DNA from 2 places in the Stenotrophomonas sp. 220_Sma genome. Region 2 is predicted to be linked to the other one. Evidence: riboswitches for the same ligand, from Rfam matches in the RefSeq annotation. Region 2 holds a riboswitch; the other holds the start of a gene.
The links. Region 2 has a riboswitch for thiamine pyrophosphate ahead of ACZLIB_RS00705 (TonB-dependent receptor). Riboswitches for the same ligand answer to the same signal wherever they lie in the genome.

Region 1 (15,153 bases), 1.1 Mb from region 2:
GACCGCATCCGCGGTCCAGTGATCAAGACGTTTCAGCGAGGGCCAACCCCAAGGCGGGGCGATCATCGGCCGCTGCGCGCCCAGGCCAGGCGTTGCAGCGCCGTGCGCACATGGTTCTCGACGGTAGTCACCGACACCCCCAGACGGCGTGCGATCTCGGCCTGGGTCAGGCCCTGCAGGCGGTTGAGCCGGAAGATGGTGCGGGTCGGCTCCGGCAGGTGCCCCGCCGCGTCAAGCACCCGCTGCAGCTCGTCCTGTGCCATCGCCTGCTCTTCGGTCGAGATCACCTCGTCCGGCCCCCACAGGTAGTGGTCGGCCAGCAGACGGTTGCGCCGGGTCGATTCGCGGCCATGGTCGGTGGCCAGGTTGGCGGCCAGCCGGTACAGATAGGCGCGCGGGTTGTCGATGGCCTGGCTGTCATCGACGCCACGTGCCTTGAACCACACCGCCTGGATCACGTCCTCGGCGCCGTTGTCGCCCCCCAGGATGCGTTGCACCCGGCGCAGCAACGCAGGCCGCTCGCGGATCAGCAGTTCGGTGAGGGAGGCGGCATTGGAGGACATGCGCGGAACCGGGACGACAGACGGAAGGCGCCGCGCATGCTACTCCGTTAATGAGAATCAGTCACGTTCTCATCAATGGATGCACCCGGTCAGCCCGTCATAGACGCTCTGCGAGGTCCCCGGCAGCGGGTCATGCAGTGGATTGCGCGCGGCGAGCGCGGCATGGAAGGCTTCCACCGGGGTTCCCGCCACCAGCGGCAGGCGGCACAGCCAGGTCGGTTGCCGGGCCACGATCGCGCCATCGTTGCGGGACACCTCCAGATCGCTGGCGGCGAATGCCCACAGGCACTCATGGATGGTTCCCCGCACCGCATCCACCGAACAGCGCAGGCGCAGCGCCCGGATGTCGCTGTATTCGCCCTCGCAGAAGGTGTCGCCACAGATCGCGTCGAAGCCATGCTGCAAACGGCCTTCCAGGGCAAAAAAGCGGTCCCAGTTGGCCTCCTGGTGCGGGTAGTCGATCAGGTCGACATAAGGGGACGCCTGGGCCAAAGGCGCAACCAGCAGCATGCAGGTCAGGCCAAACGGCAGGGCAGACACGTTCATGGGCAGACTCCTTGGGAAGGTTGGTCCAGCCTGCGCTCCCATGCCGGCCGCCCCCATCAGCCAATCCCGGCCTGCCCGGTAGGCCCCCGCCCCGCAGCGCCGTCGGCCCCTCCCTCTGCACAGCGCCCGGCAAAGGCATAAAATGGGGGGCTATCCGTCTACATCCCCCACCTGGAGCACGACCATGGGTCTGGAACTCGTCTCGCCCGGCAAGAACCCGCCGGAAGAAATCAACGTCATCATCGAGATCCCGAAGGACTCGGAGCCGGTGAAGTACGAAGTGGACAAGGAAACCGGCGCGATCTTCGTCGACCGTATCCTGTCCACCCCGATGCGCTACCCCTGCAACTACGGCTACGTGCCGAGCACCCTGTGCGGCGACGGCGATCCGGCCGACGTGCTGGTGGTGCTGCCGCTGCCGCTGGTGCCGGGCTCGGTCGTGCGCTGCCGTCCGGTGGGCGTGCTGAAGATGAGCGATGAGGCGGGCAGCGACGAGAAGATCCTGGCCGTGCCGGTGTCGAAGATCTTCAGTGGCTATGCCCACGTCGAAGACATCGCCCAGGTGTCCAGCCACTGGCTGGAGCGCATCGGCCACTTCTTCGAGCACTACAAGGACCTGGAGAAGGGCAAGTGGGTCAAGCTGGACGGTTGGGGCGGCGCCGCTGAGGCCAAGCAGATCCTGATCGAGGCGCACCAGCGCCATCTCGACAGCAAGGCCTGAGCCTGAACCGGATCGCTCCGGCGGCACCCCGCCGGAGCGATGCGGGTCACGTTTCATGACGACGGCACATCACACGTGCCGCCGTATTAGGTAAATTGCGTCACTTCACACGTCGTCGACATCCATCGTCGAGACAGCCAGGGGAATGTGTCGTGCGTATTCTGCTTGTTGGGGATGCAGCCAGCCTGCCGGCCGAGCTGACCGAATTCATTGCCGATCTTGGGGAAGACTGGCAGCCGCTGACCGCCACCGATGGCCAGACCGCGATGACTGCGGTGGCCACGCAGGGCGTGGATGCGGTGATCGTCTGCCCGCAGCTGCCGGATCTCAATGCCACCACGCTGCTGGGCCAGATCCGGACCTTGCGCCCGGAAACCATCCGCATCGCGCTGATCGATGCACAGCACGGCAACCGGCCTCCGCCGGCACGCCTGATCGGTGTCGCTCACCGTTTCCTGCCGTTGCCACTGGCACCGGAAGTGCTGCTGGAAGCGCTGACCAGCCTGGAAGAGCTGCGCGAAGTACTGGACAGCCCACGCCTGCGCGATGCCATCGGCCGTATCGAGAAGCTGCCCTCGCCGCCGCACCTGTACCTGAGCCTGACCCAGGCGCTGGAGCATGACGACGACGCCGACAGCGCCGACGTCGCCAAGCTGGTGGCGGCCGACCCGGCCATTGCCGCGAAGGTGCTGCAGCTGTCGAACTCGGCGTTCTTCAGCCAGGGACGCACCATCGCTGACCTGCGCACGGCCGTGACCCGCCTGGGCCTGTCGACGCTGCGCGACCTGGTTCTGGCCAGCGAGGTGTTTTCCGCACCCACGCTGTCCACCGCCGAACGCAATTCGCTGCAGCAGCGCGCCCTGCTCGCCTCGCGCCTGGCCGCGCGCCTGCTGCCCGAATCCAGTGCCGAACTGGGCGCGACCGCCGCCCTGCTGGCCGACATCGGCCTGCTGCTGCCCGGCGTACGCAACGAGCGCAGCGAACCGTCGCTGGCCGGTGACACCCGCCCCGGCCATGCCGAGGCCGGCGCCTACCTGCTGGGCCTGTGGGGCCTGCCGATGCCGATCATCGAAGCGGTTGCCTTCCACCTGCAGCCGCAGCGCGCCAATACGCGCAGCTTCTGGGTGACCGGTGCGGTGCATGTGGCGCTGGCGCTGGTCAACGGCGATCCGGTGGATGAGGACTACCTGCAGCGCGCAGGTGTACTCAACAGGCTGCCGCAGTGGCGCGAGCATGCCAATGCGTTGATGGGACTGGTGCCGAGCGAGGTCTGAGCTGTCAACGCAGGAACAACCTCGAAGGCGCGCCCAAAGGCGCGCCTTTTTTTGCATCAGCGCGCGCCGCAGGCGTCCTGCACGCAGTGGCGATACTGCAGATCGCACATGACCTTCGAATTGCCTGCAGCCAGGCATTGCTGGCGCAGCTCTTCGCAGTACAGCCCGCCCCCACAGACGCCACCGGTCTGGGCGAACACCGCACCCACCAATGTTGCATAGATCAGTGCAGCAGCAGACAGTTTGTGCAACAGCGTGCTCTTCATCGCTCTCTCCATGTGCAAGTGTCCGAAAGTGGACCCAGCAACTGTGTTGATTACGACACGACAGGAACGTGACTCTGCTCACCTTCCACGACATTTCGGAATTCCCCTACAAAAAAAGAGGGCGGACCTTGCGGTCCGCCCTCCCTGTATTGCTATCGCACTTCGAACGATCAGAAGCGCTGGGTGTACTTCATGTACAGGAAGCGACCGACGTCGAAGCCACCGTAGTAGGCGAAGCTCGAGTTCGGCGCCGAGTACTGCAGCGCACCGCGGTGATCGAACACGTTGTTCGCACCCAGGGCGATGGTGGCATCCCACGGAGCCTTCCAGCTGACCTGCACGTCGTGGAAGGTGTTGGAGCCGGTGTGGCGCAGCGGATCCGGCTCACCATTGGCATAGTGGTTCGGGGCGTCGCACCATGCGTCGTCGATGCAGCTTTCCTTCATGCCCGAGTAGTAACGAGCAGTCCAGTTGACACCGAAGTCACCCAGCTCCCAGTTCACGCCCAGGTTCGAACGGACGCGGAACAGGCCCGGCTCACCAACGCGACCGATGGTGATGTTCTCACCCTTCTTGTTCTGGCCGGCTTCGTCGTACTTGGCCAGGTAGCTGGTCTGCCAGTCGATGCTGAACTTGCCGATCGACAGTTCCGGCAGGCGGTACTTGACACCCAGGTCGTAGCCTTCGGTCTCCATCGAGCCGAGGTTGGCCAGGCCGTAGGTCAGCGCCTCGATATGGCCATCGGCGGCACGGGTGACGCCTTCGCAGCGAGCTGCGTTGCCCAGCACGTAGCAGTCACGCAGGATGCGATCAACGCTGTCAGCGATGATCATGTTCTTCAGCTCGTAGCGGTACCAGTCGAGCGAGATGTCCAGGCCCTGCACCCAACGCGGGCTCCAGACCAGGCCAACCGTCTTGCTCTTGGAGGTTTCCGGCTTCAGAGCCGAATTCGAACCGCTGACGAACTGGTCCGGGGTCGCGCACGGGAAGGTGCTGCAAGGCGCGAAGCCCTGGCCGACCTGCACGTAGTTGGCCGGCACGCCAGCCCCGGCGCAGGCGGCATTGCCAGCGACGTTGCCCGGCGAGGTCGAACCGCACGGATCGGTGTAACGCTCGAAGCTCGAGTTGGTGCCGCCGTACAGATCGTCGACGGTCGGCGCGCGGAAGCCTTCTGCGTAGGTACCGCGGACCAGCAGCTCTTCGATCGGGCGCCACACCAGGCCGAACTTCGAGTTGATCGTGTCACCGAAGTTGCTGTAGTCGGAGTAGCGGCTGGCGACGTTGAAGGTCAGTTCCTTGGCAAACGGCAGGTCCGACAGGATCGGCACGTTCAGTTCCAGGTAGAACTCATCCAGCGAGTAGTTGCCCGAGGTGGTGGTCGACGCCAGGCCGGTCGACTGGCCCGACTGACGGAAGGCGTCCGGCACGAAGCGGCCTTCTTCCTTGCGGTGCTCGTAGCCCATGGCCACGCCCAGGTCACCGGCCGGCAGCTCGAACAGCGAACCGGACAGGTTGGCGGTGTAGCTGGTGGTCTTGGTCACACCGGTGTCGGTGTAGGTCGGGAACAGGAAGTTCTGCAGATCACGGTCGGCAAGCGAGCCCTGGCCGTTGACGCCATACGGCAGCAGCGGGTTCCACGGACGGCACTGGCTCAGCGGAATCGGCTTGGCAGAAGTACCGCACTGGGCAACACCCTGGCCATTGATGAACGACTGGCCAAGTGCCTGCTCGGATGCGATCAGGCTCATGTCGCCGTAGCCGGTCTTGGTCAGCTCGTTGCGGTTCCACAGCGCACCGACGTCCCAATCCCAGGTCTTGCCGGCGAATTCGAAGAAGCCGCTCAGGCTCGGCGCAAAGCGCAGGGTCTTGAGGTCGCTCTTGGTGGTACGCGGCACTTCCCACAGGCGGCGACGGAACTCGACGTCCTGACCGATCGGGTTGAACGCGCTGTCCTTCGACAGCGGGGTACCGAACGACAGCGACTGGTACGGGTAACCCGCGATCTGCTGGTCGGTGGTGCGCTGGTTGTACAGCACGTCAGCATTGAAGGTGATCGAGTCGGCCAGATCATAGCTGCCGTTGACGTACACGGACTTACGCTCGATGCCGGTCTGCACCATCATCTGCTGGTTGGCATTGGAGTACTCGGCCGGGGTCAGCTGGTGGTAGTCGGCCGCATTCTTCGGGTCACCGCCCGGATTCAGGGTCATCCACTCCGGCTGCGGCTGGCCTGCAGCGCGCGGCTTGCAGTCGCCCCACACGCGCGGGTCGCACCAGGTGCTGTTCTGGCTCAGCGGGCTCCAATCACCGGAGGTGGTGTTCGGGCCCAGGCCGCCGTCGCGGCTGAACCAACGATCCTTCGCCCACACCGGATCCTGCTTGGAGTATTCGGCCGACAGGGTCACGCCGCCACGCTCGCCTTCGGAGCCGAGGGTGAACGAGTAGGTGTTGGTGTCGCCGTCGCCGCGGCCGTACTGGCCGACGTAGACGCTGGCTTCAGCACCGTCGAAGCGCTTGCGGGTGATCACATTGACCACGCCAGCGATGGCGTCCGAACCGTAGATGGCGGAGGCGCCATCCTTCAGCACTTCGATGCGCTCGACGGCGGCCATCGGAATCTGGCTCAGATCCTGGTAGCCGGCAGTGGTCGCGCCCAGGCGCTTGCCGTTCATCAGCACCAGGGTGCGCTGCGCGCCCAGGTTGCGCAGGTCGACGTAGTAGCCGCCAACGTTTTCGCCGGAGGACAGCGAGTCCGCACGGGAAATGGCCGGCGAACCTGCCGAGGTCAGGTTCTGCAGGACATCGGCGACGGTGGTGTAGCCCTGCTTTTCCAGGTTCTCACGGCTCAGGGTGAGGACCGGCTGCTGGGTCTCCATCGAGGCGCCGCGGATGCGCGAGCCCGTGATTTCGATGCGATCCAGGGTGGTCGCATCCTTTGCTTCCTGTGCAGAAGCAAAGGCGGGCGTCAGCGCCAACGCAATGCCAGCCGGCAGAAGGCCCAGCCGCACTGCGGGATTACGAACGTTCATCTATCTCTCCAAGGTACGTGTTAGCAGCGTGTTAAAACACCCCAGCACGTTACGATTGCGTTGCAGCGCTGTATTTGCGCGAACCAACCGGAGACTTTGCAGATTGTGGCGGCAGCAAGCCGCCGTTCTCCCTGAAGCGCGATGCGGACTGGCCGTAGCGGGCGCGGAACGCACGCGCGAAGCTGCAGCAGTTGTCGAAGCCACTGGCTGCAGCAACTTCGCCGACCATCATGTCGGTGTCACGCAGCAGGTCGGCAGCGCGCTCAAGGCGCAGCCGCGCCGAAAGCGACTGCGGGCTTTCCTCGTACAGGCTCTGGAAGGTCTTGGAGAGATACCAGCTGGAGAAGTTGGTCAGCTCGGCCAGTTCACCGATGCGCACCACGCGGTGGCTGTTGCCTTCCAGGTACAGGCGGGCGCGCTGCATGCGGCCGAACACCTGGCGCTTGCGGCTGCGCGAGCGCCCCGGGCAACGCTGCACGTTGTCGGCCAGCCCACGCTGCAGGCCCGCCAGGTGCAGCAGCAGCGGGCGCAGTGCCTGTGCCGGCTGGCCACTGGCCAGCGCATCGCGCCACAGGCGCAGCGCAACGCGGGCATCGCCACGGTTCATGCGGCCACGCCCGGCATACAGACCGCAATCGGCCATCTCGGCCAGCACGCGCAGCGCTTCGACCGTCAGGTTCAGGCCAACGCACAAGCCGTTGCGACCGGCCTGCACCAGCGGCCGCGACTCCTTCTCGAAGGCGATCCACTCGCCCTGGCGCAAGCGGAAGCGTCCTTCCTTGGCTTCCACCCAGGAGCTGCCGCGCACCTGCATCCACACAGTGAAGCTGCTGCCTGCGGTCTGCAGGCTGCCGAGCCGGGCCACGCCCAGGCAGGTCGGCGCAGCATCGTCGAGCGACCGGTCCAGAGAGACGGTTTGGCCGCGATCGGCCAGCGAGAGTTGACGCATGGGGGCACCACGGATTTGCCTAGTACAGGCCTCCGTTTTGCCAAATCAGGCGGCACCACGTCAGGAAAGTCAGACGAGATCGCCACGAATTCGCGGCGAGGTCGCCACGAAGAAATTACGAAGGCCCATTTCCGTTGAACAACAACAACTTGGAGAACGCCGGAAGCAGCGTCGGCGAGCGCTCGGGCAAACGCATCACACCGATGTCGGCACCGTCGCTGACCGCCATTGCCACGAACAGGGTGCGCCCATCGGCGCCGGCACTCAGCCCGTTGCCGGCACTGAGGCGTTCCGCATCCAGGCAGCGTTCCGGTTCCTCGCGCCCGGCCTGGATCAGCACCAGTGTCGTACCGCAGCGGGTGGACGTACCGAGATAGCCGATCGCACTGTTGCCGGCCACGGTCCAGGCCCGGTACCGCCACCGGCTGGGCTGGTCATCGCTGATCTGCTGCACGCTGCCTGGCGCCAGCGCCGCATCCACCGACCACAGGCCACCTGCCGCCAGGCGGGTGAACAGCACACGCCCGCTGCTGCGATCGAACCGCGCCTGAGACACGCCCTCGATGCTGGCAAGGCGGCGCCAAGGCTGCACGCTTCGATCAAACAGGCTCAGCCGGGTCTGTTGCTGGTCATCGCGCTCGACTACCAGCAGCTGGTCCGGGTTTGCGCCGTACAGTGCCTGCAGCGGCTGCTCCGACGGTACCGGCAACGGCTGGACGCGTTCGTCACGTGGGGCGATCTCATAGACCACCGTGCGTCCGTGTTCGTCGCGCCCGACCACCAGCAACCGCCGGCTGTCGGCCGACCAGTCCGGTGCCTGACGTGCCTCAGGCCGCAATCCTTCGATAGGCCGCAGCGAATCGGGGCGCTCCATGTCCGCCCACCACAGCGCGAAGCTGCCTGAACGATCGGACGTGAACACCAGTTGGCGTCCATCCGGCGCCGCCATCGGCTGCCCATCCCGACCACTGGATGCAAACAAGCGCTGCGGGGGTGAACCGCCCTCCATCGGCACCTTGAAGATGCCGAACTGCGCGCGGCGGTGAACGAAGGCCAGCATCCCCGCGCGGCGCGCCGTCGCCGGCCATTGTGCGTCGTCGAGCCCGGCGTCGCGCAGCGTGCGGCTCTCGACGTCCAGGTAATACAGGCGCACCTCACTGTCGACACGGCGTCCAAACACGATCGTCCGGCCATCACGCAACCAGGCCCAGCCACGCAGTTCAGCGGCCTCGTTGGTCAGCTGCTCGGGCGTGCCACCTGCGGCCGGCATGCGCCACAGGTCGCCCAGCTGCGGATTACGCACGAATACCAGCCACTTGCCATCAGGCGAGTAGCGCGGCGCATAGTCGAAGTCATCCTCGGCGACACCGTAGTCCAGCGCCTCCCATTGGCCACTGGCCAGATCAAGCTTGCGGATGCCGCGATGGGCATAGCGCCCCACCATGCTGCCGAACACCAGACCACGGCCGTCCGGCGTCCAGTCGAAACTGAGCAGCTCGGTGCCATCGCACCGTGTGGCCTGGCGCAGGGCACCACCGGTCGCGCTGGCGATCAGCACCTGGCAACCGCCGTTGTTGCTGAACCGCGCGAAGGCGATCTCGCGTCCATCCGGCGACCAGCTCGGGAAGCGATCGACCGAGCCGGCCGGCGGAGCCAGCAGCTGCCGCGCAGGCGCGTTGCCGGAGGTCTGCACCTTGATCGCGCCACCGCCCTGCCCGTCTTCGTTGGCGCCCTCATAGGCCACCAATGAACCATCGGGTGAAAGCGTGGGATAGGTTTCAAAGCCGCTGGTCGCGGTGATCAACCGATAGGGACGCTGCGGGCTGCCGATCACGCGCGTGCCGTTCTCCACGGCCGCGTCCACAGCTGAACTGCTGGCCGGTGCCCGCCGCAGCAGCAGCGCGGTCAGCACCACCACCGTGGCCAGCATCAGCACGCCCAGCACCAGCAGTACGCGCCGGCGGACGTGGCGCCAGCGGCGGCGCGATGCCTGCACGTGTGGCGGCATCACCTCGGCGATGGTCATCGCCGGTTGCATGTCCACGATTTCGTCATCGGCTCCTGCGGGCGGCGCCGGCTCGACATCGTCCAGTATCTGCACCGGCACCAGCAGGCGATAGCCGGTCTTGGCGATGGTCTCGATATAGGCCTGGCCGTTGTCGTCGTCGTTGCTGAACGCCTTGCGCAGCTGGGTGACGGCCTGGGTAAGCACATCATTGGTCGGCAGCGTGTCCGGCCAGACTTCCGCGAACAGTTCATCGCGGGTGACAACACGCCCCGGCTGGCGCAGCAGCACACGCAGCACGCCCAGCGCCTTCGGCGTCAGCCGACGCGGGCGACGCGCACCCACGACCTCGACTTCGCGCGAGGACAGAGTGACAGTGCACTCTCCTATCCGGATCCGATCGAATCCGGGGGGCTGGTTTTCACTGCTGTTCATTTTCCGCTACACAGTAGAGACAGGTCCGGGGCAGCGTTTGCCTTCGATACCCTCCCGTCCTGGGAACAGCAAAAAGCCAGACTCCGCACAAAGCATCGGCGCATACCGCAAAAACAATGAAGCGGGCGAATACTAGCCTATGCGGGTTACCTCGCCTATCGCGTGGTCGACATCCAGGCTCTCTCTCGCCGACGAATTCACATAATCTGCAGCACCATTCGCGCCCTTCGGGGCGCGAAATTTTTATCTGGCGTTCATTTTCACATGCGCCGCAGCATGGTCAATCCAACCAGTCGCGAAACCACCAAAGCTACGTACATCACGCCTGAAAACTGCTCCAGCATGACCAAGGCGCGCGCCTGCGGATGCAGTGGCACAACGTCGCTCAAGCCAACACCCGAGAGCAAACTGAAGCTCAGATAAAGAAGCTCCATCCAGGTGCGCTGCGCGCCACCACCGGTGCCCTGGAAACTGCCCGGATACCATTGCTGGCACACGGCGAAAGCAAACGCGAAGGCCCACGCCAGCAACGTGAATGTCGCACCTGCTGCGAACAGTTCATCGCGGGTGACTTTATGGTCCTGGAGCATGTAGGCGATGAGCGCACCGGCCGTATAGAAGTACAGCAGGCTTTCCAGCAGTTGCGCGGTGGTCAGCAGCGCACTGCGATCCAGCAGTGCGCCGGCCAGCGAGAACACCACCGAAGGAATGGCCAGCAGCAGTGCCAGCCAGGTGCCCAGCGGACTGCGCTGGACCACCCACAGCGCCAGGCCGAGTACCGCCATGCCGAACATGCCCAGCGCCGCACGGCCGCCGGCGGTGTCATCAAGTGCGGGATACAGCAGCACCGCGATCAACTGGGCACCCAGCAGCCAGGCCGAAGGATGGCGGCGGGCAATGGCCAGCCAGCGGGTGGTGATGGCAACGGGCATGGCGTCCTTCCCCAGGGTGATGGGCGGAGGATAGCCGGGAGCGACGTGATGAGCGGTAGTGCCGGCCACTGGCCGGCACTCTCCCCGGTCCCACGCACGACGGAATGCCGGCCAGCGGCCGGCACTACCCGTTACACGTCAGCCCTGGTGATAGACCTCGGCGCCGGCCGCGCGGAACTCTTCCGACTTCTCCTTCATGCCGGCCTCGGCGTAGTCGCGCACGTCCTGGGTGATCTTCATCGAACAGAAGTGCGGGCCGCACATCGAGCAGAAATGCGCCAGCTTGTGCGCATCCTTCGGCAGGGTCTCATCATGGAATTCCTTGGCCTTCTCCGGATCCAGCCCGAGATGGAACTGGTCTTCCCAGCGGAACTCGAAGCGTGCCTTGCTCAGCGCGTTGTCGCGCACCTGTGCGCCGGGGTGTCCCTTGGCCAGGTCGGCCGCATGCGCGGCGATGCGGTAGGCCATGATGCCGTCGCGTACGTCCTGGCGGTTGGGCAGGCCGAGGTGTTCCTTCGGCGTCACGTAGCAGAGCATGGCCGTACCAAACCAGCCGATCATTGCCGCACCGATCGCGCTGGTGATGTGGTCGTAGCCCGGTGCGATGTCGGTGGTCAGGGGGCCCAACGTATAGAACGGCGCTTCGCCACACTCGCGCAGCTGCTTGTCCATGTTCTCCTTGATCAGCTGCATCGGCACGTGGCCGGGGCCTTCGATCATGGTCTGCACGTCATGCTTCCAGGCGATCTTCGTCAACTCACCCAGCGTCTCCAGCTCACCGAACTGCGCGGCATCGTTGGCATCGGCGATGCAGCCCGGGCGCAGGCCATCGCCCAGCGAGAAGGTCACGTCATAGGCCTTCATGATCTCGCAGATCTCTTCGAAATGCGTGTAGAGGAAATTCTCCTTGTGGTGCGCCAGGCACCACTTGGCCATGATCGAGCCACCACGGCTGACGATGCCGGTGACCCGCTTGGCGGTGAGCGGCACATAGCGCAGCAGCACGCCGGCGTGGATGGTGAAGTAGTCCACGCCCTGCTCGGCCTGCTCGATCAGTGTGTCGCGGAAGATCTCCCAGGTGAGTGCTTCGGCGCGGCCATCGACCTTCTCAAGCGCCTGGTAGATCGGCACGGTACCGATCGCCACCGGCGAGTTGCGGATGATCCACTCGCGGGTCTCATGGATGTGCTTGCCGGTGGACAGGTCCATCACCGTGTCACCGCCCCAGCGGATCGCCCACACCAGCTTCTCCACCTCCTCGGCAATGCCCGAGGACACGGCGCTGTTGCCGATGTTGGCGTTGATCTTGGTCAGGAAATTGCGGCCGATGATCATCGGCTCGCTTTCCGGATGGTTGATGTTGTTGGGCAGCACCGCACGGCCGCGGGCGATTTCGTCGCGCACGAACTCCGGGGTGATGATCTTCTGGATCGACGCGCCGAACGCCTCGCCCGGGTGCTGCTGCAGCAGGCCGGCATCGCGGATCGCGTCCAGCCGCTGGTTCTCGCGGATGGCGACGAATTCCATTTCCGGCGTGATGATGCCGCGGCGCGCGTAGTGCATCTGGGTGACGTTGGCACCTGCACGCGCACGGCGTGGCAGGCTGCGCGCGGGGAAGCGCACCGCATCGAGCTTCGGGTCATGCTCGCGATCGCGACCGAACGAAGAGCTCAGTCCTTCCAGCCGCTCGGTATCACCGCGTTCTTCCACCCAGCCGCGACGCAGTGCCGGCAAACCAGCGGACAGATCGATGCGCACCTCCGGATCGGTGTACGGGCCCGACGTGTCGTAAACGGTCACCGGTGCATTCTCTTCGCCGCCGAACAAGGTCGGCGTGCGGGTCAGCGCGATCTCGCGCATCGGCACCTGCAGATCCGGGCGTGAACCGGGCACGTGGATCTTGCGCGAGCCGGGAATGGGCCGGGTCACGGATTCGGAGAGTTGCTGGGCCTGTTGCTGCAGGGCGGAGAGCTGTGCGTTCATCGGGCATCGTCCAGGAAGGTCAGGGACGAAGCGGCGGCGCACTGCTGCCGCGCCCGGACGGTCCTTGGGCGGAGTCCGGGCATGGCTGCACTGCAAAGCTTCCCTACGCCGGTATGAGCCGGATCAGGTTCCAAGGGACTGTCTCAACCGTGGCCACATGGCCGCGGTACCCCCGCTTCTTGGTGTGCATTAGAGCATAGAACGCACTGCAGCTCCTGGTGGTTCCATCCACGCACGGCGTGGATCTGCTGTTTCTGTATTAACAGAACCGTGACATCGCATTCAGTAACGTGCACGCGCATCGTGCCGCTGCGGCCGGTGTTTCCCCGCCGCCTCCGCGGCCCCTGCCCGGTCTGTGCTGCATGTCGCCGGCCCCTCGCAGCAAGCTCTGCTCGCTCCCCTCAATCCCTTGATCGGAGAAGCTCCTTCATGGTGTTTCGCGTTTCCATCGCACTGGTTCTGCTTCTGGTGCTGCTTGCCGGTGTTGCACCCGGCCCCTTCAATACCGTGGTGCAGTCGGTACTGGCCGATGTCATCCGCAGTGTCGGCTGGCTCTATCTTCTGGTCGTGTTCCTGGCGCTGACTTTCCTGATGTACCTGGCATTCGGTCGCTTCGGCAACCTGCGCATCGGCGGTGAAGATGCCGAGCCGGAGTTCTCGCGCGCCAGCTGGATGTCGATGCTGTTCGCCGCCGGCATGGGCATCGGCCTGGTGTTCTGGGGCGCCGCCGAGCCGATTTCCCACTTCACCAAGCCTCCAGAAGGCCTCGCACCGCAGAGCATGGACGCGGCGCGGGCTTCGATGCGCTATGCATTCTTCCACTGGGGCCTGCATCCGTGGGCGATCTACGCGCTGATCGGCCTGGCCATGGCCTGGTTCCAGTTCAACCGCAATGGCCGTGGACTGGTCAGTGACATGCTGCAACCGATCATCGGCCGGCACCATCGCGGCTGGATCGGACGCGTGGTCAACATCGCCGCGGTTGTTGCCACTGCCATTGGCGTGGCCACCACGCTGGGGTTCGGTACCATCCAGATCGCTGCCGGCATGGAACGCGTGTTCGGCCTGCACGCGGGTGTGCCACTGCAGCTGACCATCATCGCCATCGCGTTCGTGCTGTACATGGCCTCCACCGCCAGCGGTGTCGAGCGCGGGGTGAAGTGGCTGTCCAACTTCAACCTTGCGCTGGCCGCGCTTCTTGCGGCCACCGTACTGGTGCTGGGCCCGACCGGATTCATCTTCGATACGTTCACCACCACACTGGGGTCGTACCTCAACCAGCTGGTGACGATGAGCCTGCGCATGTCGCCGTTCTCGGGCAGCACATGGGTAGCGGACTGGACCATCTTCTACTGGGCGTGGTGGATTTCCTGGGCCCCGTTCGTCGGCTCGTTCATCGCGCGCATCTCGCGTGGGCGCAGCGTCCGCGAGTTCGTCATCGGCGTCGTGCTGGCCCCCACGGTGCTGGGCTTCTTCTGGTTCGCGGTGTTTGGTGGCACTGCGCTGTGGGCGCAGATCTTCGGCCACGCCGACCTGGTGCAGGCGCTGGGCAACGGCTATGAAACGGTGCTGTTCACCCTGTTTGACAGCATGCCGCTGCCCTTGCTGCTTTCCTGCATCGCACTGGTGCTGCTGATGATCTTCTTCGTGACATCAGCCGATTCGGCGGTGCTGGTGCTGGCCAGCATGTCCACTGACGAGGCAGGCGATCCGCCGTTGAAGCGCAAGCTGGCCTGGGGCATCGCGGTGGCGCTGATCGCAGCGGCGTTGCTGCTGGCCGGTGGCCTGGATGCACTGCAGGGCATGATCACGATTGCGGCGTTGCCATTCGCGCTGCTGATGGTGCTGGTGATGGTGTCGCTGTACCGGGTGCTGGACCAGGAGTACACGCGGGAGCGGCGGCAGGCGCAGCGCCAGCGGCACATGATCGATGCGTGGATCGCACGGGAGATGGCGGCGCAGGAGGAGACCCAGGCGGAGGCGGCGCGCGCGCACGATCAGGATTGAGTGGGTTTTGCAGCCTGCGGCTGCACCGCTTTTTCAAGCAAGTGCAAATTCAAAAGCCAGGGCAGCTCTGGGTTTCTGCTGGTTGGGCGGGGCGGTGTGGGTAGGCAGGACACGCCGTAAACCCGTCCCTGGGGGCTCGATGGCGCCATCCATGGCGCCAACGGTCCTGCCCACCCACACCGCCCCACCCCCGACAGGTTACGTGTGACGGTTGGTCCATCCACGCCATGCGTGGATGAGGTGTATCGGAAAACAGGAAGGGGTCGGATTCGTTTTCCTGTGGAAAACGGATCCGACCCCAACCCACAGCACGCGGCTGTTGCCGTTGCCTTTGCTCTTGATCTTCTTTTTTCTTTTCCTGCGGTGATGGACACGGAAACTATCCGTGGCCGGGCGGGTGGGCTGGGCGGGGGTGTCCGCGGCATGGATGCCGCGGCCAAGCC
Region 2 (15,153 bases):
GCGGGTGCAGCCACGCTGGCGGCAACCGCAACGGCGGCTGCCACGCCGAAGCCAGGCATTGAACTGCAGGCCGCCTACGAGGCCGGCGTGAAGTACGACGACGTCAAGTACGCCATCAACATTCCGGGCCACGCGCTGTACGTACCGGGCAAGACCGGCAAGAACGTGGAGCAGGGTTACATCGACTGTTCCGGCTGGGTCGGCACGCTGCAGAACCGGACCATGGACGAGATCAACCAGAAGGCCGGGCACGCGGTGTTCAGCAAGGCTGATCGCATCGACCTGGGCAACCTCGGTTCCGGTGGCATCGTGCGCAAGGCGTTCGACCAGTCCGGCGTGCTGCTGGACCGCGACGCGATCCTGAAGCCCGATGCGCTGAAGGAAGGCATGATCATCGGCCTGGATACGGCCAGGACCCGCCATGAGCACTGGAACGGCATCGACCACATCGTGATGGTGGTGCGCGACCCCAACACCGACAAGCTGCTGATCAGCCAGTCCACCGGCAGCAAGGGCGTGCACACCATGCCGGTGGAGGACTACCTCAAGCAGGTGAAGGACCACCCGAACTGGAAGCTGTACGCCTCCGATCCGCTGTCCAAGGCCCGCGACCTGCTGGAAAACCGCACCCAGTCCCACGAGCAGACCCAGGGCAAGCCTGCGGCCGAGCACAAGGCCGCTGCCACGCCGCACGCCGAACTGTACAAGCAGGGCGCGCACAGCGAGGGCGTGCGCAAGGTGCAGGAGCAGCTGGGCCACCTGGGCTACGTCGGCGCCGACGGCAAGCCGCTGGTCGAAGATGGCCGCTTCGGCCGCAACACCGACACGGCAGTGCGCCAGCTGCAGAAGGACAACGGCCTGGTGGTCGACGGCATTGTCGGGGCGAAGACCCTGGAGGCAATCAAGGACGCACGCGAACGGCCGTTGCTGAACGACGAGCGGCACCCGCGCAATCCGTTGTTCATCCAGGCCAGCAAGGGTCTGGAACTGCTGCCGGCCGGGACCTTCAAGGACCGCCACACGCTGGAAAGCGCTGCTGCGGCTTTGACCAAGGAGGCGCATGCCGCCGGCCTGCAGCGCATCGACTCGGTGGTGCCCAGCCCGAACGGTGAGCGCCTGTTCGCCGTGCAGGGCACCATCGGCGACCCCGCCGCCAGCCGCGTGGCGGTGGAGACCCGTGCCGCCAGCGAGCAGAGCCTGGCGCTCAGCAGCGGTGCCGTGCAGGGCGCGCCGAACGTGCTGCATCAGCAGCAGGACGCCCAGCAGGAGCAGGCCCGGCAGGCCCAGAAGGCGATGGGCGTCTAAGCCCGCGGCACCTTGGGAGAGAAGGGAGGGCCACGTCCGCGTGGCCTTTTCCCTTTCTGCCAGCTGAGCGGCCGAGGCCGCTTTCAGCCTTGCTTCATGCCGCCTGCCGCTAGATGAATGCGCAAGCCGCACGGTGGACCAGGCAATGTTCCGGCAATGTTGGAACGCCAGCGTGGACATCACGGCAGCCGGGGCGCCCCGCGCCCTCCCTGCCCAGCGTGGCATGCACCTCACAGGAGAACGAACATGCTCAGTACTTCCGCACTCAGCTTCCGTGGTCTGGCGATGGCCCTGGCACTGGTGGCCGGTGTGGCCGTGGTCAGCGATGCCAGCGCGATGTCGAGGAAGGACAAGCGCACCCTGGTCGGCGCCGTGGTCGGTGGCGTGGCCGGCAACCTGCTCTCCAACGGTGATCCCGCTGCCACTGTCGGCGGTGCCGTGGCTGGCGGCGCCATCGGCAACCTGACCACCTCCGACCGCCGCGACCGTCGTTACTACGACAATCGCCGTTACGACGACCGCTACGATCGCCGTTACGACCGTGGCTACTACCGCAGCGGCTACTACGACCGCGGTGACGACCGTCGCTGGCAGCGCGAGCGCTACTACGACAACCGCTACTACCACGACCGCGGTCGCCATCGCGGCTGGTAAGCAGCGCGGCATCCCCCATGCCGATGCACGGACGGGTGGGTCGATGACCCGCCCGTTTGCGTTGCGGGCGGCCATGGCGTTGAATGCGCAGCCTTGGATGTGATTTTCCCCATTGGGGCTGCGGCATGACTTCTTCTTTCCACCGGGTGCAGGGCCTCAACAACGACGAGGTCGCTGCCGACTGGCCGCCGATCAGCACCGCAGACCTCGCGTGGCTGCGCCAGCGCTTTCCGCAGCTGGATGCGGGCAGCCAGCCGCACTGGCACAGTCCTCGACCGTTGTCGGCCGCCGCCATCGTCAATGGCACGCGCGGACCGGTGTTCATCAAGCGCCACCACCACAGCGTTCGCAGCGCCGCCTGCCTGGAAGAAGAACACCACTTCATCGCCCATCTCGCTGCCGCCGGCGTACCGGTGGTGCAGGTGCTTGCGGCAGCCGATGGCCGCAGCGCCGTCGAGCACGGCGAATGGACCTTCGAACTGCATGCCGTGGGCGTGGGCAAGGACCTGTACCGCGATGCCGTGTCGTGGTCGTTGCTGACCGATGTCGCGCAGGCCCGCGAAGCCGGCCGCATGCTGGCCCGGTTGCACCGTGCCGCCGCCAGCTATCACGCGCCACAGCGCAGTACCCATCTGCTGGTCGCGCGCGACGATCTGATCCGCGCCGACGATCCCATCGCCGCGATCAAAGCCGAACTGCCCACACGACCGGGGCTGGCCCGCTATCTCGCGCGCATTCCGTGGGAAGCACAGCTGCAGCGCGACGTGCTGCCTTGGCACACGGGCCTGGCCGAGCGCCTGCGCGACGAGCCACGGCTGTGGGCGCACAACGACTGGCATGTCTCCAACCTGCTGTGGCGCGACGGGCAGGTCAGCACCGTGCTGGATTTCGGCCTGGCTTCGCCCACCAGCGCACTGTTCGACCTCGCCACCGCGATCGAGCGCAACGCAGTGGCGTGGCTGGAACTGGAGCGCGGCATGGAGGCGGTGCGCATCGACATCGCACTGGCGTTGCTCGACGGCTACCGCGAGGTGCTGCCGCTGTCGGCGGCACGCGTGCAGCTGCTGGCCGACCTGCTGCCGATGGTCCATTTCGACTTCGCACTGTCCGAAGTGGAGTACTTCGAAGGCATCACTGGCTCGACCGCGAACGCGGATGTGGCCTGGCAGCCCTTCATGCTGGGGCACCCGGCGTGGTTCCACGGCGCGCCGGGGCAGGCACTGCTGCAGGCGCTGCACGCGGCAGCCTGAAGGGCACCGGCTCGCAAATCCGTACCATTTGTAGTGAAATGGTCACCTGAAGCGGGGGTGCCTGGATCTGCCAGGCTGAGAGAGTCCCTTGGAACCTGATCCGGTTTGCACCGGCGTAGGGAGCTTTGAGCCGCAGCCACACCCCCGTCATGGGCCGGTGCACCTGCGCGCCGTCGCTTCGTCTCCCTTGTTGTCCGAAGACGAACCGAATGAACCGCTGCCTGCGTCCCACCCTGCTCTCCCTCGCCCTCTGCGCCGCCTTGCCGCTGCATGCCAGCGAGGCCGACGCTGCCACCGATGCGGCTGCCACCGGCGCCGAGCGCTCGCCCACCGAACTGGCGGCAGTGCGCGTGCAGGCCGGCAAACCCAAGGCCGATACCTCACGCGTGAACGCCTTCGGTGGTGGGTCCTGGAAGGACACCCCGGCCTCGGTGAACGTGCTCGAGCGCGACTACCTCGACCGCCGCCAGGTGCGTTCGCTGTCCGAGCTGGCCAGCAACGATGCCTCGCTGGGTGATGCGTATGCGCCGGTGGGCTACTACCAGAACGTCGCCATCCGCGGCTTTGCGCTGGATGCCGCCACCGGCTACCGCTTCAACGGCCTGTCCATCGCCGGCGAACAGCGCCTGGCGCTGGAGAACGTGCAGTCGGTTGAGATCCTCAAGGGTGAAGCCGGCCTGGCCGCAGGCGTGATGGCGCCCGGCGGGATCATCAACTACATCGGCAAGCGCCCGGCCGAAGTGCGCACCGCCACGCTCGGTACCGACTCGGAAGGCTCGCGCTACGTCGCCGTCGATGTCGGCCACTGGATCACCCCGCGTTTCGGCCTGCGCCTGAATGCCGCATGGGATGCCAGCAATTCCTACGTCGAGCACGCCGATGGCCGCCGCAATTTCTACTCGCTGGCCGCCGACTGGCTGATCGGCGAGCGCGGCAAGCTGGAAGTGGACGCCAACTACCAGACCAGTTCGCAGCGTTCGGTGTCGGGCTATCAGCTGCTGGGCGCGCGCGAGCTGCCGCACGGCGTGGATCGCGAATTCCTGCTCGGCTACCAGCCCTGGCAGCGCCCGGTGGATATCGCCAGCACCAACATCACCGCCCTGCACACCTACGACTTCAACGATGCCTGGCAGTCGCGCGTCTCGGTCGGCCACAGCCGCTCGGTGATCGATGACAACGTCGCCTTCGCCTACGGTTGCTACTACGCCGCGCAATGCGCCGATGGCAGCGTGCCGGGCAACTACTTCGCCCCCAATGGCGACTACGACGTCTACGACTACCGCAGCCCGGACGACACGCGCCGCAACCAGCAGGCCCGTGCCGAGCTGCGCGGCCGCTTCGAGACCGGCAACGTCGGCCACCAACTGACCATCGGTGCCGACTACTTCCGCCGCACGGTAGACAAGCGCCCGAGCGTCAACGAGTACGTCGGCACCAGCAACATCCACGACGCACAGGTGCCGGTGTTCGCGCCGTCGCCGAAGATGCCAGGGCCGTCCGCACGACGCCTGGACAGCCGCCAGACCGCGTTCTTCGCGCTGGACCGGATGAGCTTCGGTGATGACTGGCAGTGGCTGGCCGGCGGCCGCTTCGTGCGCCTGGACGAGCGTGCCTACGACAAGCGTGGCACCCCGCAGCGGCACAGCCGCCTGTCGCGTTTCCTGCCGCAGACCGCCGTGGTGTGGAAGGCTACCGACCAGCTCAACGCCTATGCCAGCTACGTGCGCGGCATCTCGCTGGGCCAGGAAGCGCCCTTCTGGACCAGCAACGCCGACACCTTCCTGCCGTCGGTGCAGTCGCGGCAGCTGGAAGTGGGCGTGAAGTACGTGCCGGTCGAAGCACTGACGCTGGGCGCGGCGGTGTTCCGCATTTCGCAGCCGTACCAGTACGCCAAGCCCGACAACAGCGAGGTCGGCTACACCTTCGTCGAGGAAGGCACGCAGACCCACACCGGCCTGGAGCTGACCGCCAACGGCCAGCTGACCGATGCGCTGCAGATCGTGGCCAGCGCCAGCGTGCTGCAGGCGCGCGCGCGCGACACCGGCACCCCGGCCTATGAAGGCCATCAGCTGGTGAACGTGCCGAAGGTGCGCGCCAGCGTGCACGTGGCCTATGCGCTGCCGTTCGTGCAGGGCCTGGATGTGACCGGTGGCTGGCGCTATGCCGGTGCCAATGTCGCCCGCGCCGATGGTGGCGTGCGCGCACCGGACTACTCGGTGTTCGATGCCGGCCTGCGCTTCCAGCATCGCCTGCACGAACGTGCGGTGACCTGGAACCTGTCGGTGGACAACGTGTTCAACCGCTTCTACTGGCGCGATACCGGTAGCAGCGGCGGTGACTACTACCTGTTCCCCGGCGCACCGCGACAGGCCCGCCTGTCGGTGACGTTCGCACTGTGAGCGGCGTCATGCTCGAGTGGACCGCCGCGCTGTGCAGCATCCTTGGCGTCTGGCTGATGGCCAAGCGCCGGCTGGTGGCGTGGCCGGTCGGCCTGCTGTCGGTGACGCTGTACGGGCTGGTCTTCGCCGAGGCCAAGCTGTACTCGGACACCCTGCTGCAGGTCGCCTTCGGTGGCTTCCTGGTCTACGGCTGGCTCAACTGGCGGCAGCACGCCGCCGACGAGGGCAGCGTCCGCATCGTGCCACTGGCGCGCAGCAAGCTGCTGCGCGACCTGGCCATCGGCCTCTGCGGCGGCGTGGCACTGGGTGCGGCCATGCACACCTTCACCGATGCCGCGCTGCCGTGGCTGGACGCGATGCTGACCGCGCTGAGCCTGGTCGGCCAGTGGTGGCAGGCGCGCCGCCACGTGGCCTGCTGGTGGGTGTGGATCGCGGTGGACGTGGTCTACGTGGGTGCCTACCTGTTCAAGTCGCTGCACGTGACCGCCGCGCTGTACGTGTTCTTCCTCGGCCTGGCCGTGTTCGGGCTGCGCGCATGGAGCGCGGCAGCCCGTGAACCACAGGTAGCAACGCAGTAGCGCCACGCCATGCGTGGCCGGGGTTTACCGGTAGTCGCCAACCTTGGTTGGCGCGCGTGCCGACCAAGGTCGGCATCTACCCAACACATCCACGCAGGGCCTGGATCTACTGCACCCGCAAGGTCAGTAGAGCCACGCCATGCGTGGCTTGGGGCTACCGGTAGTCGCCAACCTTGGTTGGCGCACACCTGCCGACCAAGGTCGGCATCTACCCAACACATCCACGCAGGGCCTGAATCTACTGCACCCGCAAGATCAGTAGCGCCACGCCATGCGTGGCTGGGGTTTACCGGTAGTCGCCAACCTTGGTTGGCGCACACCTGCCGACCAAGGTCGGCATCTACCCAACACATCCACGCAGGGCGTGGATCTACTGCACCCGCAAGATCAGTAGAGCCACGCCATGCGTGGCTGGGGGCCTACCGGTAGTCGCCAACCTTGGTTGGCGCACGCCTGCCGACCAAGGTCGGCATCTACCCAACACATCCACGCAGGGCCTGAATCTACTGCACCCGCAAGATCAGTAGAGCCACGCCATGCGTGGCCGGGGCCTACCGGTAGTCGCCAACCTTGGTTGGCGCGCGTGCCGACCAAGGTCGGCATCTACCCAACACATCCACGCAGGGCCTGAATCTACTGCACCCGCAAGATCAGTAGAGCCACGCCATGCGTGGCTTGGGCTACCGGTAGTCGCCAACCTTGGTTGGCGCACGCCTGCCGACCAAGGTCGGCATCTACCAGGCGCATCCACGCATGGCGTGGATCTACTGCACCCGCAAGATCAATAGCGCCACGCCATGCGTGGCTTGGCCTACCGGTAGTCGCCAACCTTGGTTGGCGCACACCTGCCGACCAAGGTCGGCATCTACCAGGCGCATCCACGCATGGCGTGGATCTACTGCACCTGCAAGATCAATAGCGCCACGCCATGCGTGGCTGGGGTTTACCGGTAGTCGCCAACCTTGGTTGGCGCACGCCTGCCGACCAAGGTCGGCATCTACCAGGCGCATCCACGCATGGCGTGGATCTACTGGGTAAGCAGCAGGCCCAGCCGCAGCGGCTGGCGCATGTCGGCTGGTGGCGCGGCCTGCAACGGCGCGGACTGCAATGTCGCGCGCAGGTCGGCGTCGACCTGGGCGTCGCCCAAACTGTCGAATTCGAGTTTCGAGATGCGGCCATCCGCAGCGATCCACACGCTCACCGGCAACGGCGTCGGCGTATCCGGGTGTGCCTGCAGCCATTCCAGCACGCGCTGCGCCTGCGGGTTCTGCTCCTGCTGCAGGCGCTGCTGCAACTGGCCGCCCACGGCGGCGGCATAGGCCATCCAGTGTGCGGGAGCCTCCTGCGCGGACACCGCGGCGCTCCCCAGTGCCAGCGCACCGAACAGCGCGGCCAACGGCCGCCACCAGCGGCGTGCGCCGGTTGTGTTCCTTGCCATCGCCATCGCCCACCCCTGCGCTCTCATCCAACGGCTGATGGTCGGCGCGTTAGATGACAGGCAGATGGCGGTCGGCACTGCCCGGCGCGATCAATCGCCCAGGTCGGCCAGCACCTTGCGCGAGGGCGCGAAGAAGGTCACGCCGGTGGTGGCTGTGGAGAAGTCGAGGATGCGGTCATGCAGCGGCGCAGGATTGCCGATGAACATGCGCTCGAGCATCTTCTCGATCACCCACAGGCGGCGGGTATAGCCGATGAAGTAGGTGCCGTACTCGCCGCGCCCCGGGTTGGCGAAGGGCATGTTGTCACGCAGGATCTCGTGCTCGCCGTCGGCATCCTCGATGGTGCACAGCGTCTTGTGCGATTTCTGCGCATCGGCCGGTGCATCGTCCAGCTCGATGTTGTCGTGCTTGGTGCGGCCGATGATCGCTTCCTGCGCCTCGGTCTTCTGCGCACGCCAGGCATCGAGGTTGTGCAGGTACTTCTGCACCACCACGTAGCTGCCACCGGCATGCTCCGGATCTTCATCGCCCACGATGGTGGCTTCCGGCAGCGACAGCCCTTCCGGGTTGGCGGTGCCATCGACGAAGTCGAGCAGGTCGCGGCCGTCGAAGTAGCGGAAGCCGGCCACGTCATCGACCGTTTCCACCGCATCACCGAACGCCATCAGCAGGTTGCGCTCGAACGCCACGATCAGGTCCATGGTGCGCGCACGGATGTGGTACAGCAGGTCACCCGGCGTGGACACCGCGGTGTGGGTCGCGCCCTTGATCTCGCGGAACGGCTTCAGTTCACGCGGCGGCGTGGTGCCCACCAACGGCTGCCACACGCGGTGACCGATGGCCACGTTGCAGGTGAAGGTGCGCTCGATCTCGCGGATGGCGGTGTTCTTGATCAGGTCATCGGTGCTGGCCAGCACCTCGCGCGCCTTGGCGATCGACGCCTCGTCATCCTTCACTTTCAGCACCAGGAACGCCGCCGAATGGGTGAGCGGCGCGGTGATCTGCTGCGGCTCGTTGTCGAGCGTGTGGTTGAGGGCGGTGATCGGTGCGGGCTGGGAGTTCACGGCGGTTCCTGCTGGCTTGAGGCGGGCGCATCGCGTATGGCGATGTGCGGGCGATCATAGCGGAACCGCCTGACCGGGGACGGAGCGGTTCTCGTTCCGTCCACCGGCGAAGGTACGAAGACCTCAATCCATATCACTCCAGACCGCCAGCTCGTAGCCATCCAGATCGCGGAAGTGGAAGCGGCGGCCACCGGGGAAGGCGAATACCGCCTGCACCACCTCGCCACCGGCGGCAATCACGCGCTGCTGGGCGTCGGCAAGGTCCGCGCAGTAGAGAATCACCAGTGGGCCACCGTGCGCACGTACCGGTGTGTCGGACACGAAGCCGCCTTTCAGGCGGCCGTCGTCGAACTCGGTGTAGGCCGGGCCGTAGTCCGTGAATTTCCAGCCGAATACCTCGCCGTAGAAGCGCTTGCTGCGGGCGATGTCGGCGACGTTGAATTCGATGTTGTCGATGCGGCGCTCGGCATCGCGGGGTGCGGCGTGGCTCATGGCGTGACTCCTGGGTGGGAGCCCCAGCTTCGGTCAGCGCGGCACGGCGGTCTTGAACAAAACGGCCATCATCGGCCCCATTCCAGGCGCAGCTGCCGTGCGGTCATGCTGGCAAGCTCGCGCGCCTCACGGCTGAGGTGGGCCTGGTCGGCATAGCCGGCATCAGCGGCCAGCATCGCCAACGAGTGCTGCGGCAGCGCGCGGCTATGGCGAAGAAAGCGCTGCAGGCGCAGGATGCGCTCCAGCGTCTTGGCGCCGTAGCCGAACTGCGACTGGCTGAAACGCCGCAGGCTGCGCGGGCTCAGACTCAAGTGCGCCGCCAGCGTATCCAGCGTGGCGTGCCCCCCGGCGAGCGCCTGGAACAGGACATGTGCACGCTGCGCCGGGGTGTCGAGTGCGGCCGCGCCCATATGCTGCTGCAGGCAGTACGCCATCCGCTGCAGGCGCTGCGCAGGCGCGGTGTCACCGATGGAAGCCGCAGCTTTCTTCGCCCACGTGCCCTTCAGATCGGCCAGTGGCACCGCCTGGCCGATGATCTCGGCCAAAGGCAGTCCCAGCGCGGCCAACGCCTGGCCGGGACGAAAGCGCGCACCCAGTACCTGTGCGCCGGGTGCCAGTGCCGGATGTGCAGCCACCCGATCCGGGCCGACCACGAACAGCGCGCCGTCGCGCCAGAGGATATCCAAGCAGCCATCGGGCAATACGGTGATGTGCCCATCGGCATCGGCAGGGAGCTGGCTCTGCCACAGCTGGCCGAAGTGGCCACGCAGCAGCGCAGGCGCCAGATGCTCCTGGTAGGCCATGCCAGTACCTGCGAGGGAGGAAGGGTCGCCCATGCCGCATTGTGGCGCCACAGGGCCCATAAAAGTGAAGCCCGGCGCGAGGCCGGGCTTCGGTTGGCGTGTGGGAGAGAGAGAGAGAGTCACACGCCAGCACAACACGCACTAACGACAGGCGTTTGTTACCAGGTGAAGCGCGGGCCCACGAACCACTCGCGGTCGCCGGCCTTGGCCAGCTTCACTTCGCCACTCAGGCCCCAGTTCTGGTTGAACTTGGCGGTGGCGCCGACGCGGCCGTAGAACTCGCCGTCCGGGTTGTAGCCGTGCTTCTTGCTGAAATCTTCGTAGCCGGCCATCACGTAGCCTTCCACGTACGGGTTGAACGCGGTGCGCACGCCCACTTCGGTGGAGTAGCCGTTGAAGTCCAGGCCGCGCTTCTCGTCGTACTTCTGGTACGCAACACGGGCCACCAGGTCGGTGTTCGGTGCGATGCCGTAGTTGTAGCCGACACCCAGGCGCCACTGGTCGACGTCATTCTTGAACTTGTCGGTTTCCTGGGCGCTGTAGTCGCCAAAGACGTGGAAGTTCGGGTGCACCGCAACGGAACCCTTCACCTTCCAGCCATCGGCGTCGCCGCCCTTGGCATCGGTGTTCACGTAGCCGCCTTCAACGTAGTTGTACGACAGGCCATCGGTTGCCGATGCAGCGAACGGCAGAGCAGCCAGAAGACCCAGGGCAAGCAGCGAATTCTTGTTCATCGGGACACACCTTTAATTATTTTGGTTTCGTCGACCGCCTCCCGGGAGGGGGAGAGAGAGGAGGCGGTCGACAGGTGTGAATTATCCGTTAGGGGGTCTAATCAACCCTGAATATTGAACTGACTGGTGTATAAATAAGGCTGGCGTTCAGGGAACTCCGCATGGCATTGCTGTCGGCTTCTTACGCGCATCACGCTCGATGCTTGATGCGGGCACTGATCCTGATCGCCTCGCCGATCGCGCTGCTGCAGGCACAGGCGGCTGAGCGTGTCGGTCCTGCCGGGCACATCGTCGTACAGACAGACGATGTCACGCGCTTCTTCAAGGTGCTGGACGCCAACCATGGGCGCCCAAGCGCCGATGATCTGCAGCACGCCTATCTGGATGCGGGTACGGATGCCCTGCGCAGTTTCACCGACAGCCGTATCGGCTCGATGGAGCGGCTGGCCAGGGCCATCCAGGACAAGCCGGCATTGTTTGCGAAAGCGAGAACCTGCGCGACCGCATTGCCATCGATCCGCACGCGCGTCGCCGCTGCCGTCGATCAGCTCGGCGCCCTGTTGCCATCTGCGCGCTTTCCTCCGGTCACCGTACTGGTGGGCCGCGGCAACAGTGGTGGCGTTACCACCGAAGCAGGTGTGGTCATCGGACTGGAAGCGCTGTGCAATGCCGACTGGATGCAGGCCGATGCAAGCGACCGCTTCGTGCACCTGATCGCCCATGAGTACGTGCACGTGCAACAGCCCGGCGCACGCGTTGATGTCGAGCAGCCCACCCTGCTCTATCAGACGCTGCTGGAAGGCGGCGCCGAATACGTGGCCGAACGGATCTCCGGGCAACCGGCCAACGCGCATCTGCAGCGTTGGGCGCAGGGTCGCGAGTGTGCGCTGGAGCGCGCGTTCCTGCAGGACAGCATGGGTACCGATCTTTCGAGGTGGCTGTACAACGGCCCCGGCGACGATACGCGCCGCGGAGATCTCGGCTACTGGATCGGCTACCGCATCGCCCACGCCTATGTTGCGCGCGCGCCCGACACGCCCAACGCCATCGCCGAACTGCTGGATGTCCAGCCTGGAAACGCTGCAGCGCTGCTGGAAGCAAGTGGATGGCAGCCTGCGTGTGGAGCAGGCGAAAGCACACAGACGCACATGCCGTGATGCCGGCTTCATGCAGGTGAATGGGTGATATTGAACAGGCACAAGGCGATACGCCGGTGCAGATCAGCCCGCTTGATCCCGCTTGTTAAGGTTCGTTGATTTACAGGCCTTCACAGCCCATCCACGTACTCAAATTCCAGCTGAAAGCGCTTGGTAGCGCCGGGAACAAACGCCGCTATATTCCAGCTTCCCCAGACGAAGGAGGGAGTGGAATGAAACTGACCTCGCAACACATGAAGATGGCCCGTGCACTCAGCGTGGCGCTCATCGCCACCGTGAGCCTTGGCGCTTGCGCCTCTTACAAGAACGAGTTTGCAACGATCAACTCGCGTCTCGACCAGCTCGATGTAAAGGTGCAGGGCGCCGCCCAGAGTGCCGAGTCCGCCAACCAGTCGGCGCAGCAGGCCAACCAGCGTCTGGACCAGATCGAAGGTCGCGTGCAGCAGCTTGAAAGGGCACCAGCGGGCCGCAAGCCGCGCGGCTGATCCTCCCTCACCGTTTGAACTGATCCATCTCTGTATCGGGAACCAGTGGCCTTCGCCGGCCACTGGCATCCTTCCACCAAGATTGCACTGCAAGGAGCCGTCCCATTCGTACCTCCTCCTCCCCTGCGCGCCGCGCCCTCCATGCCGCACTGGCCATGGCACTGGCCGTTGCGTGCAGCGGCGTAGCCAACGCCAGGGACAAGGACGCACCTGCACCCCCGGTCGCCGCAGTCGATGAACTGCCCGCTGACCAGAGCGTGTCCGAGACGGTGATCGAACTGGCCGGCTGGGTAGTCGCCAGCAAGGACAACCAGGGTTATCCGTTCGCGATCATGGACAAGGCGGCTGCGCAGGTACTGGTCTTCGGTGGAGACGGCAAGCTGCGCGGTGCCGCACCGGCGCTGTTCGGTTCGGCCATCGGCGATCACTCCGCACCCGGCGTTGCCAAGCTCGCGCTGAGTGCGATTCCAGGCCATGACCGCACTACCCCGGCGGGCCGTTTCATTGGTGGCTATGGCCCCTCCGACGATGCCGGTCGCGTGCTGTGGGTGGACTACGATTCCGCCGTGTCGATGCACCCGCTGCCGCCAGGCACTCCGAAAGAGAAGCGCGCCGAACGGCTGGCATCACCTTCGCCGGACGACAACCGCGTTACGCACGGCTGCATCAACGTCACGCCTGCGTTCTACGAGCAGATCGTGCAATCCACGTTCGAAAAGGGCGGCGTGTTCTACATCCTTCCGGACAAGGATTCGATCGCGAAGACGTTCCCGGAGTTCGCGCAGAGCCGGGGCGATGCAAAGGACGAAGACGAGAAAGGCGCGCGGCGCGCGAGCAAGTAACAGACGCTTTGCCTGCGGCCATGGCTGGTTGTGGCCGGGGTGCGGCCAGGCCTGTTGACGTTGCGAGCCTGCGCTGCAGGCAGAGGTTCCCGGGCACGCTCCTGGCAGGCCCCACCTGGACCCCACTCATCGCGGACGTCCCACCCTCGTGGCGCTGCCCATATGGACCGGATGAGGCATCGCGCTCCCACGACGTCAAAGAATCCTTGAGTTCATGAGGATTTTTTGCAGGCTGGACGCCTTTGCAGATAAATCCTTATTTCAATGAGGATTTTCTTGCATCCAGCTCTTTTGCAAAAAAAATCCTCAAGATCGAAAGGATTCTAAGGAATCCTGGGTTTTGCGCGAAGAATCCTCACTGCAGTGAGGATTCTATGGTATAGACGATGGGTCGAATCCAGAGCGTCAGGCTCTGCTGGGGGAGTTCCCATTGAAGATCAGGCTTGAGAAGGCTGAGGCCTTGGGACCACTGGTGAGAGCCGCCCGCAAGCATCAGGGACTGCGCCAGGATGCAACCGCCGAAGGCATCGGGGTCAGCGAAAATTTCCTGGCCAAGGTCGAACGCGGCGGTACCACGGTGCAATGGGGCAAGTTGTTCACCGTGCTTGACGAGCTGGGGCTGCATGTCGAAATCGACGTGCCGGACGAAGCGATGGCCCTGCTGGCCAAACGTGCCAACGGGAAGGTGCCATGAGCGCCCCCCGTATCGATCTCAGGGACGTCATTACAACGACCGTCCTGTCTGGACTGCACTATCCGCTTCCACCACGCGAACTGCAGGTCAGCATCGACGAAGCGCCGGTGGGCCGCCTGACCGAAGCAGCAAACCTGTGGCGCTTCACCTATACGCCGGAGTGGCTCGGCAGCGCACATCGGTTTCCACTGGCGCCTGCGTTGCCACTGCAAGACACCGCCATCCTCGATGGCTCCAGCCAACGCCCCGTGCAGTGGTACTTCGACAATCTGCTGCCGGAAGAGCAGCAACGCACGCTGATGGCAACCGATGCCAGGGTGGATGGCGCGGACGCGTTCGCATTGCTGGCCGCCTATGGCGCGGAATCGGCAGGCTCGTTGACGCTGCTGCCTCCAGGCGAGCGCCTGCCACCCGGCGGCAGAAAACCACTACCCGATGCGGAACTCTCCACGCGTATCCAAGGCCTGCCACGCACGTCGCTTGCGGCGGGTGCCGCCAAGCGCATGTCACTGGCAGGTGCCCAGCACAAGCTGGCAATCATCGAGACAGGGGGAGAACTCTACCAACCTCTGGGCGCCGAGCCCTCGACCCACATCCTCAAGCCTGACAGCACCAGCAGCAGTTATCCCCACAGCGTGGCCAACGAGTGGTTCGTGATGCGCCTTGCACAGCGCTTGGGGCTGCAGGTACCGAAGATCGAGCGCCGCTACGTACCGGAGCCGGTCTTCATCATCGAGCGCTTTGATCGCGAAATCACCGCCGATGCCATCCATCGCCGTCATGCCATCGACGCCTGCCAGCTGCTCAACCTCGACCGGCAGTTCAAGTACACGCTCGGCAGCATCGACACCCTGAAGGTCATCGTCGAGCAATGCAGAAGCAAGCTCAAGACGCGCGTCCGCCTGTTCGACTGGTTGATCTTCAATGTACTCACCGGCAACAACGATGCGCACCTGAAGAACCTGAGCTTCCTGGTCGACAGCAGGGGCATCGAACTGGCCCCCCACTACGACCTGCTGTCCACCGCATGTTACGAGACCCGCGCGTATGCCGACGAGGGCGCACGTTGGCCAGAACGCTCGGAACTGTCGTGGCCCATTCTCGGTGTCGCGCGCTTCCACGACCTTCGTTTCGAGCATCTGGTTTCTGCCGGTGAAGCCCTGGGCCTGGGAAGACCAGCCGCTACCCGGCAGCTGCGCCATCAGATCGACCGCATCGCAGGCGAAGCCCAGGCGCTTTACGCGGAGGTGCTGCAGG

Region 1: it holds a riboswitch for thiamine pyrophosphate, as region 2 does, so the genes downstream of both, thiC (phosphomethylpyrimidine synthase ThiC) here and ACZLIB_RS00705 (TonB-dependent receptor) in region 2, are expected to answer to the same signal.

Annotation. Positions count from the first base shown of each region.
Region 1 is NZ_CM151348.1:4,049,055-4,064,207, forward strand. It holds gene ACZLIB_RS18955 (RNA polymerase sigma factor) at 63-563, opposite strand; gene ACZLIB_RS18960 (hypothetical protein) at 636-1,109, opposite strand; gene ppa (inorganic diphosphatase) at 1,294-1,830, shown strand; gene ACZLIB_RS18970 (HDOD domain-containing protein) at 1,983-3,104, shown strand; gene ACZLIB_RS18975 (hypothetical protein) at 3,161-3,370, opposite strand; gene ACZLIB_RS18980 (TonB-dependent receptor) at 3,541-6,399, opposite strand; gene ACZLIB_RS18985 (helix-turn-helix transcriptional regulator) at 6,449-7,348, opposite strand; gene ACZLIB_RS18990 (winged helix-turn-helix domain-containing protein) at 7,464-9,788, opposite strand; gene ACZLIB_RS18995 (ion channel) at 10,049-10,720, opposite strand; gene thiC (phosphomethylpyrimidine synthase ThiC) at 10,859-12,703, opposite strand; TPP riboswitch at 12,786-12,887, opposite strand; gene ACZLIB_RS19005 (BCCT family transporter) at 13,133-14,710, shown strand.
Region 2 is NZ_CM151348.1:145,947-161,099, reverse strand. It holds gene ACZLIB_RS00720 (XVIPCD domain-containing protein) at 1-1,305, shown strand, start outside; gene ACZLIB_RS00715 (glycine zipper 2TM domain-containing protein) at 1,552-1,959, shown strand; gene ACZLIB_RS00710 (phosphotransferase enzyme family protein) at 2,085-3,209, shown strand; TPP riboswitch at 3,253-3,348, shown strand; gene ACZLIB_RS00705 (TonB-dependent receptor) at 3,419-5,608, shown strand; gene pnuC (nicotinamide riboside transporter PnuC) at 5,617-6,186, shown strand; gene ACZLIB_RS00695 (hypothetical protein) at 7,214-7,630, opposite strand; gene ACZLIB_RS00690 (Dyp-type peroxidase) at 7,715-8,689, opposite strand; gene ACZLIB_RS00685 (VOC family protein) at 8,813-9,181, opposite strand; gene ACZLIB_RS00680 (helix-turn-helix transcriptional regulator) at 9,250-10,017, opposite strand; gene ACZLIB_RS00675 (OmpO family porin) at 10,143-10,718, opposite strand; gene ACZLIB_RS00670 (DUF2268 domain-containing putative Zn-dependent protease) at 10,925-11,875, shown strand; gene ACZLIB_RS00665 (hypothetical protein) at 12,088-12,360, shown strand; gene ACZLIB_RS00660 (L,D-transpeptidase) at 12,516-13,202, shown strand; gene ACZLIB_RS00655 (helix-turn-helix domain-containing protein) at 13,675-13,896, shown strand; gene ACZLIB_RS00650 (HipA domain-containing protein) at 13,893-15,153, shown strand, end outside.